Regions from separate parts of the Mesorhizobium subarcticum genome, predicted to be linked through region 2. Evidence: riboswitches for the same ligand, from Rfam matches in the RefSeq annotation. Region 2 holds a riboswitch; the other holds the start of a gene.

Region 1 (4,520 bases), 3.1 Mb from region 2:
GCGCTGAAACTCTACCGCGTCGCCGACTATCTGCTGATCGTGCTGTTCGGTTTGGTCTCGGCGATCACGGTTCTGGTGTTCTAGAACTCAATCCCCTGCTGCGCTTTCACGCCTGCCGAAAAGTGGTGTTTGGTCACGCCCATCTCGGTGACCAGGTCGGCCGCCTCGACCAGCGCCGGCTTGGCGCTGCGGCCGGTGACGACGACATGCAGCCCTTCGCGACGCGCCTTGAGCGCGCCAACCACCTTGTCAAGATCGAGATAATCGTAGCGCAGCGCGATGTTGAGTTCGTCGAGCACGACAAGGCTGATCAATGGATCGGCGATCAACTCCAATGCCTTGGCCCAGGCAGCTTCCGCCGCCGCGATGTCGCGCTTCAAATCCTGTGTCTCCCAGGTAAAACCCTCGCCCATCGCGTGCCAGACGACGCGGTCGCCGAAGGCGGCGAAAGCATCCTTCTCGCCAGTGTGCCATTTGCCCTTGATGAACTGGACGACGCCGACGCGCTTGCCATAGCCGAGCATCCGCAACGCCAGGCCAAAGGCGGCCGTCGTCTTGCCTTTGCCCGGACCGGTGTTGACGATCAGCAGCCCCTTCTCGACCGTCTTGCTCGCCACCTCGGCATCCTGCACCGCCTTGCGCTTGGCCATCTTGGCGCGATGGCGTTCTTCGTCCTTGCCGTCGATGTCGGTCATCTCATTTCACCTTGAGCGGCAGCCCCGCCACCATCAGCAGCACCGTATCGGCGATCGCCGCGACCTGCTGGTTGAGCCGTCCGGCGTCGTCGCGAAACCGGCGCGCCAGGGCATTGTCGGGCACGATGCCTTGGCCGACTTCATTCGACACCACGAACCACGGCCCGCGCGGCCGCGACAGCACGTTCGTCAGCCGCCGGCATTCGAGCTCAAGATCGTGATCGGCCAGCATGTGATTGGTCAGCCACAGCGTCAGGCAGTCGACAAGCACCGGCTGGTTGTCGGGCAAGGCCTCGAGCGCGCCGGCGAGATCGAGCGGTGCGTCGACGGTTATCCAGCCCTCGCCGCGCCGCGAGCGATGCAGTGCGATGCGCTCGCGCATCTCGTCGTCATAGGCTTGCGCTGTGGCTATATAGGCCCATGGTGAGCGCGAGGCCGTCACAAGAATTTCGGCGTGCGCGCTCTTTCCGGAGCGCGCGCCACCGATGATGAAGGTCAGCTTGCCGCGATCAGGCAAAGCTGTCGCGCAGGCTGCTCGCGGTGCCGGTGAAGCGTCCACGCACCACGCCGACGACAGCGCCGAGCACCAGCCAGAAAACCAGATTGGTCAATGTCACCGCCACCACGAACTGGTGGTGCAGGCCTTCCGGGATCGGCGTTTCGAAGCTGTCGGGCTGTGGTGCGCCGACGATGTGCGGTGCGATGATCAACGCCACTGCCAGGATCACCAGCGGCAGCGATCTGCGGAAAGCAATCAAAGCGAGACCGATCGCTGTCGCCGCTGCCGTTGCCGTCCACCAGATCTGGCGCGGCAAGAGATCGGCCGCAGGCATCGCCGGCAGTTCGGGCTGCAGCCCAAGACCGGGCGCCAGCGTGAACACGGCGAAACCAGCCAACCCCCAGAACACGCCCTGGCGCCAATTGCCGATGCCGCCAGCAAATTCGGAAACCGCAACCAGGATCAGCGCAAAGCCGATGCCGGTGGCGACATTGAAAACCGCACTGTATGCGTGACGCTCGAAGCCGTCGGCAGGCTCCCAGCCCTCATCCTCATGTTCGGGCGCAGTCGCGGCGGCTGGCGCCATGCTCATGGTGTTTGCGGCGGGCGCGGTGCTGCTGGCGGCATTGGTGCCAGCCGCGTTCTCGGCCGGTGCCGCGGCATGGTCGTGCTGATGGCCGGCGCCGGCCTTTTCGTAAACTTCGGCCTGGAGGATGAGAGGGTCGGTTGCGAAGGCCTGCATGCAGGCGAGAACAACCCCGGCCACGAGCCCTGCGATCGCCGCGATGAACACGACGTTGCGAAACAGATTCATGATGTCCGATCCTCGTCAGTGGCAGGGAAACGCCATCGAATGGCGGTTGTCATGACCGGCATTGTGGACCGCATCGATATGCGAGAAGCCGACAAACCCGATGATGAACGTGCCGAGCAGCGCGGCGAGCGCCAGCTGCATGAAGCGCGACTGCGAGGAGACGGAGGCGCCGAGGGAGACCGAAGCAGTAGTCATATCTTGTCCTTTCGCCCTCCACCCGAGGGCCTGTCAGTTTTGCCGTCGTCGGCAGGTCTCCTGGCTCGCGGATCAGCGCCCTTCTCCACCTTCCCGAAGACGAATCTTCAGTGGCATATGGAGAGGACTACCGCACACAGTTGCGGGGGCAGCCACGGCATTGGGCAACAATTCAGCCCGCACCGCATTCCCTCTTGGCTCCAAAACGGAACCGACGACTGTGTGACTATAGGGAAAATCACGACACGCGGCAAACCAAATTCCGCCGGCAATCAGCGCGATTGCGCCATGCCAGAGGGATCATCGGCGCGACAATTGACAATTGTCATGGCCGGGTGTCGGCTGGCCTCTTCACAGGAAGCCAGCCATGCAGCCCAATGCCAGCGAGCGCGATCCCTATAACGGCCTGACCCGGGCCGAAGCGACGCTGCCTTCCTCGGCATATTGGGATGCAGCGGCCTATCAGCGCGACCTCGATGCCATCTGGTACAAAAACTGGCTGCTGGTCTGTCGCGAGGCCGATCTCGCCCAGCCGCTGGCCTTCCGCCGATTCCGCATCGGCACGCAGGACATCGTCGTGCTGCGCGATGACACTGGCGAGCTGCGCGCCTTCCACAACACCTGCCGGCATCGCGGCTCGCAGCTGTGCCAGGAGAGCGAAGGCCGCCTGAAGGCACGATTGATCACCTGCCCCTACCATGCCTGGTCCTATTCGCTGCGCGGCGACCTCGTGCGCGTACCGTCGAAATCGCTGCCTGATGGTTTCGACAAGGCCGACCATCCGCTCTATCGCGTCGCCCTTTCGGTGTGGCGGGGCTTCGTCTTCATCAATTTGCAGGAAGACGCGGCAGGCTCCGCGCAGGCATCCTTCGACCCTGCCTCCGGCAATCTCGGCAACTGGCCGCTGGAAGCGCTGGTCTCAGGCCATGTGCTGCGCAAGGTGATGAACTGCAACTGGAAGATTTTTTGGGAAAACTTCAACGAGTGCCTGCATTGCCCGGGCGTCCACAAGGACCTTTCGCGGCTGGTGCCGATCTATGGCCGCGGCCTGATGAGCCGGCATGATGATCCTGAATGGGTGCGCCATGCCGACAATGACGCGCCGGAGTTTTCCGGCGGCCTGCGCACCGGCGCCGAGACCTGGTCGCGCGATGGCCAGGCCCATGGACCGGTTTTCCCGGGGCTGACACCAGCCGAACGTGCCGCCGGCCAGACCTACGCCACCAGCCTGCCCTCGATGTTCATTGTCGGTCATGTCGATTATGTCAGGACCGTGCGGCTGGTGCCGCTCGGTCCCGAACAGACGGAGCTTGTCGCCGAATGGCTGTTCACGCCCGAGGCGCTCAGCGACCCGGCAACCGACATCGACAACATCGTCGCCTTCGGCACGCAGGTGCTGGAAGAGGATGCCGGTATCTGCGAGGTCAACCAGAGGGGCCTGCGCTCGATGCGCCACGAAGCCGGCGTGCTGATGCCCGAGGAGTATGAGTTGCACCGCTTCCACAACTGGGTGCGTGAGCGGCACGCAGCGCTTTCTGCCTGATCCTCACAGGGACTTCGGCAGATAGCGCCACGTCACGAAGCCGCACACCGCCGCGAGCAGGCTGAGCGTGATGAACACCGAGCCCAGCCCGAAGAAGATCAGCACGACGGAATAGACCAGCGGCGGCGTCAGCTCGGAAAAATCGAGATAGGTGCGGTAGACCGCCGCCATCTGCGCCCGCTCATAGGAGCGCACCGAGCGCATGAAGGCGGTCGAACCCAATGCGTCCAGCGCGATGGTAAAGAACGCGCCACCAAGCAGGAAAGCCCCGGTCAACAACGGCGCAGTCGCTCCCACCGTGCCCGCGGCCAGCAGCATGGCCGACATGGCGAAATAGGCAAAGGTCATGGTGCGCCGGCCGCCAAACCGTTTTCCGGCCTTGCCCCAGAAGATGGCCATGAACAACAGTGCGTTGCCGGCCGAGACCAAGAGGCCGCCGACAATAGCGCCCTGCCCGGTGATGACCATGAACAGCGGCCCATAGACGAAGAACGTCGACCAGAAACAGGAGCGGCCGAAGGCGATCAGCCACGCCAGCCTCAGCCTCGGCTGTGCGACGAAACGGCCGATATTGGCGAGCGGATTGGCCGGTCGTGTCTTGCCAGGCTGGATCGACTGGTTGTCGCTCAGCCTATAGAACCAGAACAGCGCCAGCAAAGCCATCGCAAACACGGCCACCGCGCCATGCGCGGCATAGATGCCGAAATGCGCGTAGAGAAAAATGCCGAGCGTCGGCCCCCCGGTCCAGGCAAACATCGACCACGCCATGCGCAG
Region 2 (4,520 bases):
TCCAGCAGGGCGACCAGGCTTCGCTGCTCGAGCACTACCGGCGCTTCCTCACCTTCCGCCGCGCCCATCCGGCGCTGGCCAAGGGAGATATCACCTTCATCGAAAGCCAGGGCGACACCGTCGCCTTCACCCGCGGCGCCGGCAATGAGCAGATCGTCTGTGCCTTCAACCTCGGCGCCAAGCCGGCGAAAGTTGACCTTGGTAACCGGCCGCTGCAACCTTTGCCGGGACACGGGTTTTCCGGGCAGGCGAGCACCGGTTCGATCGAACTCGGCGGCTACGGCGCCTGGTTCGGACGCATCGACTGAAATCTTTGAGGACATCACTGGGAGGAAACCAATGGCCGATGTCAATTTGAGACAAGTGAAGAAGTCCTACGGCAATCTGAACATTCTCCACGGCATCGACCTCGATATCAAATCGGGCGAGTTCATCGTCTTCGTCGGTCCGTCGGGCTGCGGCAAGTCGACCTTGCTGCGATCGATCGCCGGCCTCGAGGAAATCACTTCAGGCGAGCTCAAGATCGATGGCGAGGTGGTCAACGACGTGCCCCCGTCGAAACGCGGCATCGCCATGGTGTTCCAGTCCTATGCGCTCTATCCGCATATGACCGTCTACGACAACATGGCGTTCTCGATGAAGATCGGCAAGGAGAACAAGGCCGAGATCGACCGGCGCGTGAAACAGGCAGCCGAAATCCTGCAGCTGACCAAATATCTCTACCGGCTGCCCAAGGCGATGTCGGGCGGCCAGCGCCAGCGCGTCGCCATCGGCCGCGCCATCGTGCGCAACCCAAAGGTGTTCCTGTTCGATGAACCGCTGTCGAACCTTGACGCCGCACTGCGCGTCGCTACCCGCATCGAGATCGCCAAGCTCAAGGAATCGATGCCGGCCACGACCATGATCTACGTCACCCACGACCAGGTCGAGGCGATGACGCTGGCAGACCGCATCGTCGTGCTCAAGGACGGCCATATCGAGCAGGTTGGCACGCCGATGGATCTCTACAAGAAGCCCGGCAATCTGTTCGTCGCCCAGTTCATTGGCTCGCCGGCCATGAACATCCTGCCGGCGACCATCGAACAGACCGGCACGCCGACCGTGGTCAGCCATGTCGGCGGGCGCAAGGCCACGGTGACGATTACCACGCCCGCCTCGGCGAAGGGTGCGGCCGTGAGCTTCGGCGTGCGGCCGGAAGACCTGATTGTCGCCATCGGCACGGAGTATCTGTTCGAAGGAACGGTCGATTATGTCGAGCAACTCGGTGAGGTACAGCTGGTCTATGTCGACATTGGCCGCGCCGACCTGCCACTGGTGACCAAGCTGCCGGGCAATGTCGAGGTCAAGCGCGGCTCGACATTGCGGCTCAGTGCCAATGGCGAAGACCTGCACATCTTCGATGCGGACGGACATTCCTTCGCGCTCCAGAAACCGGAAGCAAAGGCAGCCTGAAGCGGCCAGGCCCGCTGGATCAAGGCACAAAAAAGAGCGGCGGGCCAGGCCCGCCGCTCTTTTTTGGATCGACTTTGGCTGTTAGTGGCCGAAGAGGTTCCGGTCGCTGCCCTGGGGCGCCGACTTCTGCACGTCGCCCGACGAGTTGAGCAGCTTGTAGACGGGCGAGCCGTTTTCGCGGATCGAACCCGTACGCGAGTTGTCAACCGAAGTCGCAGCAGGCGGGTTGGCGCTATTGGCGTTGTAGTTGTCGCTGCCGGCGAAAGCGCTGCCGGAAATGGCCAGAACAGCGGCGGCAGCAAGAATGATCTTCTTCATTTCAAGTCTCCTGAATTTCAAGTTTCAACAGAGCGGCAGGCAAGCCCACCGCTCCGGAGGATCGGCTGTTAGTGGCCGAAGAGGTTGCGGTCGGCACCCGTGGCAGGCGTCTGAGCAGCCGGTTCCGACTTCTTGACCGAAGCGGTGTACGAGCTGTCGACAGCAGCAGTGGCTGCAGGGGCATTCGAGCCGTAGTGGTCGCTACCAGCGAAGGCGCTGCCGGAAATCGCCAGAAGGGCGGCGGCAGTGAGAATGATCTTTTTCATTTTAAGTACTCCAGTATTTTTGCTGTCCGTCTAGCGGCGTGTCTTGGGATGAAATCGCGTCGTTCGGACAGCCCCGATGTGGGTGAGCCGTCTGCCGGATTCCAATCACGAAGTTGTTCCGTCTGGGCCATGATTTTACATCTTGTAATTTTAATAAGCATGCCGATCATCTTTTTTTGTGTATTTAATACAATTACTTAAATAAACATGCCGACCCACTCACCGAGTGTATCCGGGCGTCAGCGTTCACACCGTCCTGCACGCATTGTCAACAGAAACGAACCGTTCGGTTCGATTTTAGAAGTTGCTAATAGTCACTTTTCGATACCGTTGGCCTGTTTTCCCCGCGCCAGGAGCCGAAAAAGAGACGATTCGAAACGGCACAGATTGCTAGCCAGACCGGATCTCAGCTGTTCAATCGCTGGCCGGAGCGTTTCGTCCGGCGTGTCGCGCCGCATGGATACGATGTCGCTTTCATGCCGATGTCGCGATCGTTGCCGTGGTTAGATCATGGCATCTCAGGTGCCGCTTCGTGACGACGGGGCGGAGAATTGGGAAGCCGGTCAAAGTCCGGCGCTGCCCCCGCAACGGTGGTGGAGTTCAAGTCGCAACGGGAGACCACTGGGCGAAAGCCTGGGAAGGTGTCGCGACCGTCCGCAAGGACACTCCAGAGCCCGGAAACCAGCCCGAGATATTTGAACTCGACTGATCGCGGTGGGCGGTCAAGAGGCGGATGGTGCATGCCCGGCTTCCGCCGGCCTGCGTCCGGTCCTTCCTCCGTCACCACCAGTTCAGTCCTTGAAGTATGAGGACAGGACATGGATGCTCGCAACGACATGCTGAGGCTCTTGAACAGCCGCAGGGACGGGTTCTCGCTCGAACAACCCTTCTACACCGACCCGGACTACTTCAAGCTGGACATGGAGCTGATCTGGTATCGCGACTGGCTGTTCATCGGCCATGATTGCGAACTGCCGAAGCCCGGCAGCTTCATCACCGTGCAGATCGGCGACTATCCGGTCGTGCTGGTGCGCGACCAGCAGGGCAAGATCAACGCTTTCCACAATTCCTGCCGCCATCGCGGCAGCCGTGTCTGCAACACCGACAAGGGCACCGCCGCCAAACTGGTCTGCCCCTATCACCAGTGGACCTATGAGCTGGACGGCCGCCTGCTGTTCGCCCGCCAGATGGCCGACGGTTTCGACAAGAGCCAGTTCAGCCTGAAGCCGGTCGCCTGCGAAAGTGTCGCCGGCTACATCTTCATCTGTTTGGCAAAGGAGCCGGCCGACTTCGCACCGATGCGGGCGATGATCGAACCCTATCTCAAGCCACACCGGCTGGGCGAGGCGAAGGTCGCCTTCGAGAGCACCATTGTCGAGAAGGGCAACTGGAAACTCGTCTGGGAAAACAACCGCGAATGCTACCATTGCGCCGGTAACCACCCGGAACTCTGCAAGACCTTCCCGGAAGCACCGACCGTGACCGGCGTGCAAGGCGCCGACAGCGATCCCGAAATGCTGGCGCACTGGGCGAAATGCGAGGCCGCCAGCCTGCCGAGCAAGTTCCGCATCGATCCGGCCGGACAATACCGCGCCACGCGCGCACCGCTGCTGCGCGATGCGGTCAGTTACACGATGACCGGCAAGCGCGCGGTGAAGAAGAACCTGTCCGACAGCGTCTCGGCCGACCGCATCGGCACCTTGATGCACTATCACTACCCGACGACGTGGAACCACATCCTCATCGACCATGCCGTTACTTTCCGCGTGCTGCCGATCAGCGCCACGGAAACCGCGGTGACAACCAAATGGCTGGTGCACAAGGATGCGGTCGAGGGCGTCGACTACGATCTCGCCGAGCTCATCCATGTCTGGACCGAGACAAACGACCAGGACCGCCGCATCGTCGAGGAAAACGCCTTTGGCATCCTGTCGCCGGCCTATGAACCCGGCCCCTATTCGGAGCTGCATGAGGGCGGCGTGATCCAGTTCGTCGACTGGTACGCGCGCTTCATCGGTCCGCGCCTTGCCGAAGGCGGCCGGCCGGCGCTGCGCAGCGTGGCTTGAGAGGTTAAGGAATGAACGCGATGACTGACCTTGGCCTTTATCGCCATCTCGATCAGATGGCGCCCTGGAACGACAGGCTCCAGGTGCTGGAAGTGATCGGCGTCAGCGACGAGGCGCCTGACGTGAAGACCTTCACCTTTCGCTCCGACAACCAGACCTGGTTCCGCTACAAGCCGGGCCAGTTCGTGACGCTGGAGCTGCCGGCGCCAGACGGGCCGCTGATGCGCACCTATACGCTGTCGTCGTCGCCGTCACGGCCGTTCTCCATCGCGGTGACGGTGAAGGCGCAGGCAGGCAGCATCGGCACACGCTGGATGTTCGACCATCTGAAGCCCGGCTCGCACGTCAAAGCCTATGGACCGAGTGGCGACTTCTCGCTGCACAGCCATCCGGCGGCCAAATATCTGTTCATCTCGGC

What was found. Region 2 has a riboswitch for cobalamin ahead of ACZYHG_RS04320 (aromatic ring-hydroxylating oxygenase subunit alpha). Riboswitches for the same ligand answer to the same signal wherever they lie in the genome.
Region 1: linked by a shared signal. The riboswitch ahead of ACZYHG_RS19925 (CbtB domain-containing protein) and the one ahead of ACZYHG_RS04320 (aromatic ring-hydroxylating oxygenase subunit alpha) in region 2 are both predicted to bind cobalamin.

What each region holds. Positions count from the first base shown of each region.
Region 1 covers NZ_CM144237.1:4,078,873-4,083,392, reverse strand. The annotation lists gene cbiB (adenosylcobinamide-phosphate synthase CbiB) at 1-84, shown strand, start outside; gene cobO (cob(I)yrinic acid a,c-diamide adenosyltransferase) at 81-695, opposite strand; gene cobU (bifunctional adenosylcobinamide kinase/adenosylcobinamide-phosphate guanylyltransferase) at 697-1,212, opposite strand; gene ACZYHG_RS19930 (CbtA family protein) at 1,205-2,008, opposite strand; gene ACZYHG_RS19925 (CbtB domain-containing protein) at 2,024-2,203, opposite strand; cobalamin riboswitch at 2,237-2,434, opposite strand; gene ACZYHG_RS19920 (aromatic ring-hydroxylating oxygenase subunit alpha) at 2,571-3,746, shown strand; gene ACZYHG_RS19915 (MFS transporter) at 3,750-4,520, opposite strand, start outside.
Region 2 covers NZ_CM144237.1:940,291-944,810, forward strand. The annotation lists gene bglA (beta-galactosidase BglA) at 1-308, shown strand, start outside; gene ACZYHG_RS04305 (ABC transporter ATP-binding protein) at 340-1,452, shown strand; gene ACZYHG_RS04310 (DUF680 domain-containing protein) at 1,534-1,770, opposite strand; gene ACZYHG_RS04315 (DUF680 domain-containing protein) at 1,839-2,036, opposite strand; cobalamin riboswitch at 2,540-2,740, shown strand; gene ACZYHG_RS04320 (aromatic ring-hydroxylating oxygenase subunit alpha) at 2,855-4,102, shown strand; gene ACZYHG_RS04325 (FAD-binding oxidoreductase) at 4,123-4,520, shown strand, end outside.